DNA from 3 places in the Paenibacillus sp. FSL R5-0407 genome. Region 3 is predicted to be linked to each of the others. Evidence: riboswitches for the same ligand, from Rfam matches in the RefSeq annotation. Region 3 holds a riboswitch; each other region holds the start of a gene.
The links. Region 3 has a riboswitch for cyclic di-AMP ahead of NYE70_RS00490 (APC family permease). Riboswitches for the same ligand answer to the same signal wherever they lie in the genome.

Region 1: linked by a shared signal. The riboswitch ahead of NYE70_RS03775 (hypothetical protein) and the one ahead of NYE70_RS00490 (APC family permease) in region 3 are both predicted to bind cyclic di-AMP.
Region 2: linked by a shared signal. The riboswitch ahead of NYE70_RS18660 (C40 family peptidase) and the one ahead of NYE70_RS00490 (APC family permease) in region 3 are both predicted to bind cyclic di-AMP.

Annotation. Positions count from the first base shown of each region.
Region 1 is NZ_JBBPAX010000001.1:773,503-777,708, forward strand. It holds gene NYE70_RS03770 (Ig-like domain-containing protein) at 1-1,015, opposite strand, end outside; cyclic di-AMP (ydaO/yuaA leader) riboswitch at 1,295-1,533, shown strand; cyclic di-AMP (ydaO/yuaA leader) riboswitch at 1,651-1,824, shown strand; gene NYE70_RS03775 (hypothetical protein) at 1,995-2,408, shown strand; gene NYE70_RS25990 (potassium-transporting ATPase subunit F) at 2,435-2,512, shown strand; gene kdpA (potassium-transporting ATPase subunit KdpA) at 2,539-4,206, shown strand, end outside.
Region 2 is NZ_JBBPAX010000001.1:3,937,504-3,941,709, reverse strand. It holds gene NYE70_RS18675 (M1 family metallopeptidase) at 1-174, shown strand, start outside; gene NYE70_RS18670 (hypothetical protein) at 242-1,072, shown strand; cyclic di-AMP (ydaO/yuaA leader) riboswitch at 1,294-1,428, shown strand; gene NYE70_RS18665 (C40 family peptidase) at 1,431-1,922, shown strand; cyclic di-AMP (ydaO/yuaA leader) riboswitch at 2,165-2,301, shown strand; gene NYE70_RS18660 (C40 family peptidase) at 2,306-2,779, shown strand; gene NYE70_RS18655 (GNAT family N-acetyltransferase) at 3,184-3,687, shown strand; gene NYE70_RS18650 (c-type cytochrome) at 3,850-4,206, shown strand, end outside.
Region 3 is NZ_JBBPAX010000001.1:101,672-105,877, forward strand. It holds gene NYE70_RS00480 (hypothetical protein) at 80-280, shown strand; gene pdxK (pyridoxine/pyridoxal/pyridoxamine kinase) at 448-1,263, shown strand; cyclic di-AMP (ydaO/yuaA leader) riboswitch at 1,515-1,705, shown strand; gene NYE70_RS00490 (APC family permease) at 1,865-3,691, shown strand; gene NYE70_RS00495 (5' nucleotidase, NT5C type) at 3,710-4,206, opposite strand, start outside.

The sequences.
Region 1 (4,206 bases), 670 kb from region 3:
GGGCGCCATAATAGGGAGGTACGGTTCCTCCGGCGATACAGGCGTGGACCCGATAGCCGTTGTCATGCGCCCACTTTACGAACTCCCGGACAGCCTCAGGCTGGTCTTCAAGGATGTCTACACCCTCATACGGAAAAACGCCGATATAAAAGGTGGTGATCGGATCGGAGCCGAAGGTTCCGGTATCATCGGCAAGCGCTTTTAACGCCGATTTGGAGCCCGGGTTCAAAAAGAGATTGTAGGCGGCTTTTTCCCAGATCCACATCGCACGGTCTTGCTTTTCAAGTGTAACCGGTTCGGGAGCCCAGTTCCCGGTATGAGCATAAACCGTAGTGCTCCGGCCTTCATTGCCGAATTCGTCGAAGGCCCTTGCCTCCAGACTGGAGGTCCGGTTACCGAGATTTTTGGCGTCCCATTTGAATTGATAGTGGTTCCCGGTTTGCTTTGCTTTCATCCATGGCCCGCCGTTGATTCGAATCTCTACCAGCTCAACGGAATTCTTGGCGTCGACGGTGATTTTTACAGGGACCGAGCCGTGGACGGTTTCATCGTCCGAAGGATTTGTAATCTTCACAACAGGGAGGCTGGCTTCGGGATTATTGACATACACCGATGTCGTAGCCGTGGAGATTCCATAACGAGACGAACTCTGCACTCCCTTGGCAATCAGCGAGATGTTGCCGTCGTATTTGGATACGTCGACATCCGCATACCAAGTGCCGCTTTCGGGTCCATTTAAGTCCTCTCTTACGGAGTTAAGCTGTTCGGTTCCATTAATAATCAATTTGATGTCATAAGTTTCGGTATACCCTCCCGTAACCCGCAGCCATCCCGGAGGTACCTGATCACCTTCCGCCGGAGAATCGATGGTCAGCATGGATTCGGCGTGAGCGTAGGGGATCTGAGCCACGAGGATAAAAGAGAAGCAAAGGAATAGAGAAGCAGTCAACCCTTTGAAAATCAATGAACCTACAACTTGATTCAATAAGGCTTTCTTTTGTTGACGAATCGGCATGAATACCCCTCGCTTTCTATCCGGAATAATTGTAAACGTTTACAATTGTATTGTAGCCGTAGTATTTTTCTTAGGGCAATAACCGTTTAATGACCTTTAATATAATGGAATGAAAAATGAAGCATTAAAGAGATATGACGTAAATGAGAGAGTTTAACCATTATGAAAACGCTCCCGTTTCATATAATTGGCAATTGCAAACTGTTTTTAACCGGTTGCCTGACTTTACTGGATTCGGCGCCGGAGTTATGATTCAATCCATGAAACAAATATAATACCATTTGTCGATCGCTGAATTTCCCGGCAACGGGAAAACGGGGGAACCAAATTGCGGCGCATCTATCTTGGCTCCTAGGCCAAGAAGCCGTTTCGTTCGTTTGCCGTCTTTAATGTGAGAGTTAAAGACCGCAAACGGACAGGGGTGAATCCCGGACGGAAACCATGGATTCCGTTCGGGTAGGGCGACTCTCACCGCCCGAATCCGACAGCTAACTTCGTAAGCGTGGATGAAGAGAGGATGGGTGAACTGTCAGCCGTATGAGTAGGCCACAGAGCGCCAAGGTGCCTCTGTGGTTTTTTATTGCCTAAATTGAAAAATTGACTGAAATTGTTATGAAAAATCGAAATGAAAAATAATGTCTTTTTCGCTGAATTCTGCGAACGCAGAAGCGGGGGAACCAACGAAACGCCGATCTGGGATCGGAACGTTTCATGGGGTGAATCGCCGGAAATATCCTTAATTTCCAGCGTAGGGCGACTCTCGCGCCCGAATCCGACAGCTAACCTCGTAAGCGTAATTGGGAGAGGCAACCGCCATAAGCTCACCATGGTTATGAACACCATGCCAGAAGCTGCGGAAAGGTTCCTTCCTTTCCTGCGGCTTTTTTGCTGTGCAAAGTACTGGATTGAGCTTACTAGTAAAGTCTACCTCACCAGGAGGAGCTTTAGGTCTTGCTATTATCTGAGGGAGGAAACAAAGGTGGAGGAAGATTGTATCCTCATTGCTGCGCCAAATCAGGCAGGGCTGAATTTTGTACGGCTGCTGTTGTCTAAGCGGCGGAATGTTGCGGTTCTCGTGAACAACAAAACTGAGGAGAAACGGGCTCGTAAATTGGGGGCGGTTCAAGTGATCCGGGTGAAGACGGAGGATGAAAAAACTTGGAGGATTCCCGAATTTCGGATCGGGAGGGTCTTTATTTTTGAAACTACGCTAACTTTAACATGTCGATATTTGCAGTTATGCCGTCAATGGACATCGAGTCCAATAATCGTGATTACGCCGGAGCGGCATCCGAGAATGATTTACAAGGGCCTTGGAGCGACTTATGTGATTCATTCCGGTTCCTGCGAGGTCGGATTTTTAGCAAACGGCATTCCGGAAACCGGGGATTAACAGGAATTAAAGGAGGGGGATACGCCATGATAGGGATCGGGTTGGTCGTCCTGTTCGTATTTCTTTATTTGATCTATGCCTTGATTCATCCTGAGAAATTTTAAAAAGCCTACTTTTGAGGGGGATCCCAATGGATTTAGTGCAAATGTTAGTTGTGATCGGCGTCATCATTGTACTGGTGAAACCGCTGGGCACTTATTTATACCATGTGTTTTCCGGGGAATCGAACCGTACCGACAACATATTCGGAGGTTTCGAAAGACTGATCTATAAGCTGGTCGGTTTCAAACGCCGTGAAGGCATGAGCTGGAAAAAATACGCCTTTAGCATGATTGTGACGAACGTCGTTCTGGTGGGAGTAAGCTATTTGGTTCTGCGGATTCAACAGTTTCTTCCCTTGAATCCTAATGGGATGGGAAACATGGAATCGTCGCTTTCATTCAATACGGTCATCAGCTTTATGACCAATACGAATCTACAGCATTATAGCGGAGAGTCGGCCCTGTCTTATTTCTCTCAAATGGCCGTCATTACGATGATGATGTTTACCTCAGCCGCCAGCGGCTTGTGTGTAGCGATATCATTTATCCGCGGTTTGACGCAGAGAGGGCAAACGATAGGAAACTTCTTTGAAGATTTTATTAAAGCACATGTCCGTGTATTTCTGCCGTCAGCTTTGCTCGTTACCTTAATTCTCGTGGCACTGCAGGTTCCACAGACGTTGGACCCGACCTTGACGGTTCATACGCTGGATGGCGCGTTGCAGCGAATTTCGATGGGGCCCGTCGCCTCGCTCGAGTCGATCAAGCATTTGGGGACGAACGGCGGGGGATTTTTCGGAGTGAACTCCGCACATCCGTTTGAAAATCCGAACGGTTTGAGTAACGCCGTGGAAATGTGGTCGATGTGGATGATGGGTGCTGCATTGCCATACACATTCGGATTGTTCGCCAAGAATAAGAAACAAGGCTGGGTCATTTTCTCCGCCATGATGATTCTATTTCTCGTCTTTTTATCCACCGTCTATTTCTCGGAAAAAGCGGGGAACCCGGCAATCAACGCACTGGGTATCGATGCTGCACAAGGAAGCATGGAAGGGAAAGAAGTTCGCTTTGGGATCGCCGGATCCACGCTGTTTACCACTGTAACGACGGCCGCTACGACAGGGAGTGTCAACAATATGCATGATACTTTAACGCCGCTCGGCGGGATGGTTCCGTTGGTTCAAATGATGCTGAACGTCGTATTCGGCGGAAAAGGCGTCGGCCTTATGAACATGATGATGTACGCCATTCTAGGTGTGTTCATTTGCGGCCTGATGGTCGGCCGGACGCCGGAATTTCTGGGCCGCAAAATCGAGGCCAAGGAAATGAAGCTGATCGCCATTGCGATATTGGCGCATCCGTTTATCATTCTTGTGCCGACTGCGATCAGTTTTATGACGGATCTGGGGCAAAGTGCAATCACGAACCCCGGTTTCCATGGTTTATCTCAGGTGCTGTACGAATACACTTCCTCTGCCGCAAATAATGGGTCCGGCTTTGAAGGACTGGCGGACAATACACCGTTCTGGAACATTACGACCGGGCTGGTCATGTTGTTTGGGCGTTATGTTTCCATCATAGCCTTGCTGGGCGTTGCGGGTTCCTTGATGTCCAAGGAGCCGATTCCGGAAACGATCGGTACCTTACGTACCGACAACCGCCTGTTCGTCGGCATATTGATTGGAACGGTGCTCCTTATCGGTGCGCTCACTTTTTTACCGGTCATTGCTATGGGCCCGGTTGCCGAGTTTTTA
Region 2 (4,206 bases), 3.8 Mb from region 3:
CAATATAAAGAACCCCTGGAATGGGTCCGTTTGGATCCCGAGTATTCCTTGGTGCTTGAGAACAAGCATATCAACAACTTTATTAAGGCCGAGGTCAAGGAACCTGTCAGCACACGTGCTTCTTTAAGCATCACCAAGCTGCTGGAATCCCTGCTTGGCACTCTGTTCTGGTAGGCTGGACGAACAAGAATAAGGCTTATTCATAGCAGTAATGCTCACAAAACTTTTAGGAGGGAAAGTTATGACCTATGTACGAAATGGATGGGGGCTTGTCAGGAGCCAGTTTCCCTCTGTGATCATCCTGTTCCTGTACCAGCTGCTCTGGGGGCTGTTTCTGTACCGTCTGATCCATTCGGCGGTTGTGGCCGTACTGTCCAGGTACCCGGATACGCCCCCGAATGAACTGAACCGGATTCTATACTTGATCGAAGGGCAATTCGAATTGAAGCACAATCCGGAGATTCACCAGTATTTCTGGCTGCTAATCGGGATGATTGTTCTCCGTCTATTGCTGACGCCGCTGTTCCAGGCGGGTATTCTCTACGGTCTGGTTCCCGCCGAGACCCGGGCGTCCGGACTTCCCTTCTTCCGGGGAATGAAGGAATTCTGGAAGCCCGTCACTCTCTTCTTTCTGTTGGAGCTCGCGCTGCTCTCCCTGCCGGGAATTTGGATCGTCCCGGACCTATACGCCCTCTTGCCCCGTCTCCTTACGTCAGGCGACAGGCTCGCTCCCCTTTTGACCCTTTGTGGATATTTGCTGGGGTGGGTGGTTTACGGTTGGCTTGTCCGGCAAATCCTGCTGTTCGCCCAGTTCGGGTATCTGTTTAAGGCCGGCGTCTGGGGCTCCCTGATGCTGAGCATGAGGTATCTATTGCCGGGGATCGCCATTTCCCTTATTCTCGGAGCTGCCGGCGCCGCCTTGTTCCTTTTGTTCGGAACGGCCTCCTGGATTTGGACAGGACTGATTGCTTTAATTCTGCAACAAACCTATCCTTTCATTCGCAGTCTATTTCAAATTTGGACTCTAACCTCTCAATATCAGCTTTGGCATACCAAATCACAAAAAAGTTAATTTTTTTTCATCTTTATCCTTCCTTGTGCCACAAGGCCTCCGAGCTTATTCGGGGGTCTTGTCCTGCGTTTTCCCCTCTCAAACTCGCTAAATAACCATTGCCAAAATATACTGGCCTTTGTTACAATAACAACAGCACAATTTCAGTAACAGTTTTGTAATTATTTTTGTCACTATTAGCAGGAGTCTTCTGCTGGGTGTCGAATAAGTAAGTAGTCAGGTGTAAATTACAGCCGAATTCCCTTCACGGGGAACGGGGGAACCACTTTGGGTGAATTGATCTCGCAAGAGAGGGATCATAGGGGACCTTCAACCGAATCCTTAAGCTAACCTCGTAGGCATTGGAAGGAGCATTTCCTTGAAAAAACAGTTAACCGCAGCAGCCGTAAGTCTTGCAATACTTTTCTCCATCGGAACTGGTAGCGCTTTCGCAGATTCCAAATTGGACACCACGATTGAAAAAGCTCTGGGAAGCGATTATGTTTCCGGCGGAACTACCACCTCTGGCTTTGACTGTTCCGGATTCACTATGTATGTCTTTTCGAAAATCGGAATTAAATTGCCGCACCAATCAGGCTCCCAGTACAAGATGGGAACCGCTGTAGAGAAGAAAGAACTGATCGCTGGCGATCTGGTGTTCTTCAACACTTCAGGCAAAGGTGTGTCTCATGTTGGTGTTTACGTCGGTGACGGCAAGTTTGCTCATGCTTCCTCCTCCAAAGGAGTTATCATCAGCAAATTGAGCGATAAATATTATGTCGAGCGCTATGTTGGCGCCAAGCGCATTATGAGCACTGATAAGTTCGAAGAAGTTACAAGCGATACTCAAGATCATGATGATGTAGAATAGTAACGATGAAGCCCGCAGAGATTCTTTATGGATCGCAATCTGCGGGTTTTTTCTTTTATTTAAACCGTCGTCCTAGGAAACATTACCCGGAGAGGACGGGATATACAGGACAAATCAACTTATTTATTCAAAAATAACAAAACAAACTTGCAAACCCGCGTTGATGTTTGGTAAAATGACCAGAGTAAATGGTAACAACTTTGTAATCACTGTTGTAACGTCGTAATTTTTCGGGTGCATTCAACAAAGACTAGCCGAATTCCCGGCACCCGGGAAACGGGGGAACCACATTGGGTGAATTGATTTCGTTACATAGGGATCATAGGGAACCTTCAACCGAATCCTCAAGCTAACCTCGCAGGCCTTGGAAGGAGTTTAACATCTTGAGAAAGACATTCGCAGCAGCAGCAACGAGTTTAGCTATTTTGTTCACCATGGGGACAGGAAGTGCCTTTGCGGACACCACATTGACCAGCGTCGTTAAATCCGTGTACGGAACACCTTACAAATACGGAGGCGTCACGACCAACGGTTTTGACTGTTCCGGATTTACAAGATACGTGTTCAAGAAAATGGGCGTCGATCTTGCCCGCGTCTCTACCGCCCAGTACAAGCAAGGTACCCCAGTGGCCAAGAGCCAGTTGAAAGCGGGAGACCTCGTATTCTTCAACACCCTGGGCAAAGGTAAAGTGTCCCATGTGGGCGTCTACCTGGGAGACGGAAAATTCGCTCATGCCTCTTCTTCCAAAGGAATCAGAACAGACAAATTAAGCAACACTTACTATAAAACACGTTATGTCGGGGCAAAAAGAATTTTGAGCGCAGACAGCTATTCCAGCTTTGCCAAAGAATCCTGATCACCCCTGATAGGCTGAGGCCCTCACCTCAATAGCTCGCTTGACCGCACTTGATTCTTGCCGGAATCAACGCGGTCTTTTTTCTTTCCTTCATCTTATTCATATAACGAAGGAATCGATCAAAAGGTTTCTTGGATAAAACCCATTCCAAAAATATTTTTTCCGTTCTCGTTCTCTAACACTCCATATCCTATCTTCCCTATATCCAAAATTTACCCGTTATGCGGATGCCTAAACAGGAAATTTTTAATTTACGCATTTTTTTTGCCTGCCTTCGATTTCTGGCCCCTCTTCCTCCACAAAGCCTTTACAACCAATAAAAATCCCGTTAGAGTGAGGTTAAAAAGAACTACAGCCATATGGGTAGCCGCATAGGCATTCCTATCGTTTAAGGAGGCGCAAAAATGGAAAAACCAATCGCACCATTTCGAATCGTACCCATGGAAGAAAGCCATGGCGCAGATATCAGTACTTGGCGTTACGATTCTCCCTACGATATTTATAGCTGGCTTCCCTGGGAACAGATGAAGGCGCTCGATGTGGAATTTGGGAATCCCGTTTTAAGGGCCCAGCAGTACGTCTCTTTGCTGGATCAGCAGGAGGAGCTTGCCGGATTCGCCCAGTACTTTCCTATGGAGGGCGTTACACGGCTTGGCATCGGTATGAGACCTGATTTATGCGGCCACGGGCTGGGTAAGACCTTTGTGCTGACAATCGTCGAGGAGGCCCAGCGGAGAAAGCCTAAGGATGTAATTGACCTGGAAGTGCTCACATGGAACACACGGGCGATCCGGGCTTACCAGAAGTCCGGCTTCGTGATTACCGATCTGTACGAGAAAATGACTCCTGGCGGCATTTCCAAGCCATATTACTGCATGGTGTTTCGCGGAAAACCCTCCGAGGCGTAAAAAAACATCCCCTTAATGAGACGTCTATGATTAATCACACATGATTTTAACGTATTTTTCGTATACTACAAATAATTCGTTACTTTTTTTGACACAAATGCTATGATCACGGGGCATGTTCAGCTATAATGGAAGGTAGCTTACATAGGAGGGACGATTGAAATGCAGAAGTGGATCATGAGCGGAATACTCATCGTGGCGTGCGCCTTCGCAGCCGTGTTAATGTTTACATTACCCGGTAAAGATCAGGTGGCCCAGGAAGAAAAGCCGCAAATGCCTGCGGTTACTGTAAGCGCAGAGCAAGCCGAAGCTACGGTTAAAGCCAACTGTATTTCCTGTCACGGGACTGATTTGCAAGGCGGAGCCGGTCCGAATCTGCAAAAAATTGGATCCGAGCTGTCGGCGGAACAGTTGTACGGCATAATTACTAAAGGAAAAGGCGGAGGCATGATGCCTTCCTTCAAAGATAAATTGAAGGACGAGGAAATCGCCAACGTCGCTATGTGGCTTGCGGAAAAG
Region 3 (4,206 bases):
ATATTTAGGCATGTTCGGCCGGCCTTCCCGATATACATAGAAAAACAAGCAAATAACATAGAGGCGAAGGTGATTTCTTATGTCTAAATCAAAGCGGGGGAAAGCTTTGTGGATTCTTCCTTCCAGAGGCCGGGGGACATGCCCCGTATGCAGAAGCACGCGGATTAAACTGCTTTATACGAAGATGAGCAGTTCCGGTCAGGCTCTTAAAGTCTGCAAGAAATGCTTCAACGCATCCCAGGAAAGAATCGATGCCGCAAACCAGATCGTCGTGAAATAAGCTGGCTATAGACCATATCAGTGGAAAGTATGGAGCAAGGATTACTTGCTCCATACTTTTTTTGTTTCCGGGCTATGTAAATGCGTAAATAATTCACTGAGTTTCTGAAAATAATGCTACAATAGAGGCCGGAAGCACTTTAGTTTTTCGTAAAGGAGCATTTGATCATGTCAACCATTCTTAAAACGCTAACTATTGCCGGCAGTGACTCCAGCGGCGGCGCGGGGATACAGGCAGACTTGAAAACATTTGAAGAATACGGAACTTACGGACTCAGCGCATTGACTACCATTGTTACGATGGATCCGGACCGCGGATGGCATCATAGCGTGTACCCGATAGACGCCAATCTGGTGGCCGAGCAGTTGAAGACCGTGTTTGCGGGCGGCCCGGTGCAAGCTATGAAGACGGGGATGCTGGGCAGCGTGCCTATTATAGAAGTCGTTGAGAAATGCATTAAGCAGCATAACCAACAAAATGTGGTCATCGACCCGGTCATGGTCTGCAAAGGGGAAGACGAAGTTTTGAATCCGGAGAGCGCGGATGCGATTCGCGATTTGCTGCTACCGCTTGCTACGGTTGTTACGCCAAACTTGTTCGAAGCCGGTGTGCTTTCCGGTTTGGGGCGTTTGTCCAGCGTGGATGACATGAAGAAAGCAGCGAAGATCATTCATGAACGCGGAGCGGCTTACGTAGTCATTAAAGGCGGCAAAGCCTTGGAAGGCGACAAAGCGATCGACCTGTTCTATGACGGCGAGGAATTTGAGGTTCTGGAGACGGAAAAGATCGAACCCGCACATAACCATGGAGCCGGTTGTACTTTTGCGGCTGCCGTAACAGGTGGACTGGCCAGCGGCTTAACTGTAAAGGAAGCCGTAGTTAAAGCGAAAAAATTCGTAACGGCGGCCATTCGTTCGGGGTATGCCTTTAACGAATATGTGGGACCGGTATTCCATGGAGGATACCGTTTGAACGGCGAGTAGGCTGACATATAGAATGAATCAGGACAAGCCGGTTTCCAGGAATGGAGGCCGGTCTTTTTTTGTTGTATTCGGCATTAATACGATGATTTATGTTGCGCGTTAATGCGGGCTCAATAATGAAGGATAATAAATGAAAGTGATGGAAGTAAGCGTTTTATCGTACTCTTTTACAACAAATAGAAGCGATTCAACGCAAATTTCGGGATTTACAGAAAATGAGAGCAGGCGTAATATTCATTCGTGGATTTGATATTCTTGATTCGCTGAATTTCCCGTAATACGGGAAAACGGGGGAACCGAATGCCGGGCGTAACAGGCAAAGCCAGCCGAAACGAACGGTAGGGGTGAATCCGCAGCATGTCATGCAGAACATGCCGCGGAGGGGTGACTCTCGCCACCCTAATCCGACAGCTAACCTCGTAAGCGTAGTCCGAGAGAGGAATGATACTGTGCCCATGTAAAGCACTCATGGACCGCAGGGGGTCTTGCCTCTGTGGTTTTTTGCTGTCCAAAAAGTCTCCAAATGAGACGATTTACCAAAATATTTAATCATAATCAGCCTTTGAATTTGCAAAAAATAAAGCACGGTGGTGTTGCATCTATGTTTTCGATAATCAAGAGAGTGCTCATCGGTCAGCCGCTGAAGTCAACCGCACTCGGCGAACAAAAATTAAACAAAACGAAAGCCCTGGCGATCCTTTCATCGGATGCCTTGTCCTCCGTAGCCTACGGACCGGAGCAGATTCTGCTCGTCCTGATGACGCTCGGCGCGGCCGCCTACTGGTACTCCATCCCGATTGCCGCGGGAATTCTGGTGCTGCTGCTGGCTCTCGTTTTATCTTACAGACAAGTGATTTATGCCTATCCGCATGGCGGAGGAGCCTATGTTGTTTCCAAGGAAAATTTGGGGGTAAACTCCGGTCTTTTAGCCGGCGGCGCGCTGCTGGTGGATTATATTTTAACCGTTGCGGTCAGCATTTCTGCGGGGACGGATGCGATCACCTCAGCTTTTCCGTCGCTGCATTCACATAACGTACTTATAGCATGCCTTTTAGTGGTTGTTATCACGGTACTCAATTTGCGCGGTATTACCGAATCGGCTTCCATCCTGGCTTATCCGGTTTACTTATTCGTGCTTGTTATATTTATCACTATTGGGGCGGGACTATATCAAATTGCAATGGGCGAAGTTCCGGCCAACCTGCATACACCGATGGGGACACCGGTGACAGGCCTTACGCTGTTCCTGCTCTTGCGGGCATTTGCCTCGGGGAGTTCGGCTTTGACAGGTGTCGAGGCGATTTCTAACGCCATTCCTAACTTCAAGGATCCGGCTCCCAAGAATGCCTCCAAAACATTGGCTGCCATGGGCGTTCTGCTGGCGCTTTTGTTTACGGGGATCGTATCGTTGGCTTATTATTACGGTATTTCTCCTAAAGCGGAGGAAACCGTCGTGTCCCAGATCGCTTCAGCTACTTTCGGCCGGGGGATCATGTATTATTTGATTCAAGGGATCACCGCGATGATTCTGGTGCTGGCCGCCAATACCGGATACTCGGCATTTCCGCTCTTGGCCGTGAACCTGGCGAAAGACAAATATATCGCGCGTATGTTCACCGTTCGCGGAGACCGTCTCGGTTATTCTAACGGAATCGTCTTTTTGGCGGTGGCCTCAATCCTGCTGATCATCGTTTTTAAAGGACAGACCGAGCATTTGATTCCGCTCTATGCGGTAGGCGTATTTATCCCGTTTACGCTGGCGCAAACCGGTATGCTTGTGAAATGGTTCCGGGAAAAACCGGCGGGCTGGGGATTGAAATTAACGATAAACGCGATCGGGGCTTTAATCAGCTTTACGGTCATGATGATTTTTTTCATTACGAAATTTCCGCAAGTCTGGCCTGCGTTAATCTTTTTGCCGGCGATCGTTTATGTATTTCATAAAATCAACCGTCATTACGAAGCTGTGGGGGATCAATTGCGGATCACTACATGCGAACAGCCACTAGCGATCGAGGGGAATGTCATGGTAATTCCCGTAGCGGGAATTACGCATGTAGTGGAAAATACGCTGAATTACGCGAAATCGTTGTCTCCGGATCAGATCATCGCTGTATATGTGGCGTTCGATAAAGAGGCGGAAAAGCAATTTGAGGAGAAATGGAACCAGTGGCACCCTGAAATTCGGCTGGTTACGCTGTATTCCCAATACCGGAGCATTATCCAGCCGCTGACGAAGTTCATCGATACCGTGGAGCATAAGGCCAAGGAAATGAATTTCCGGGTAACCGTTCTGATTCCCCAATTCATACCGAAGAAACGGTGGCATAACGCCCTGCATAATCAGTCCAGCTTGCTAATCCGCGCCTTTTTGCTATACCGGAGGGATTTGATCGTAACCACGGTTCCTTATCATTTCAAAAAATAAGATCTTTTCATCTGACCATCAAGTCAGAATTTGCCCTACCAGCTCGTTCATGCCTTGCCATGAATCCTTTAGAATAAAGTCCTGCTGAACCGGCGCATTCCAAGGACGGGGGATCATAATGGTCTGTTTGCCCGCTTCCTTGGCCGCGATCAGATTATGGGGGCCGTCGTCAATCAACAAGTCAAAATCAAGCAAGTATTTGCGCTTGGCGACGAAGAAGTTATCGAATGGAATGAAAGGCATATGCATTTGCAGCCATCTCCATTTTTCCGGAACCGATGCCGGGCGGGCGGCCGTCACGACGATGACGTCGTAATCGACGGTCATCCGCTTCACCTCTTCAATCGTATACTCGTCAAAAATTTCAAGCTCTTCGTACAGGCCGGGCCTGCCGAAGAAAATGTCGTCCGTGCATGCAGGATGCCAAATGCCGCTAAGATCAAAGCTGATGATTTGCTCCATGGTCAACGGAAGATCGGGATACATTAAATTATGATAATGAATCGCTTTCGGTA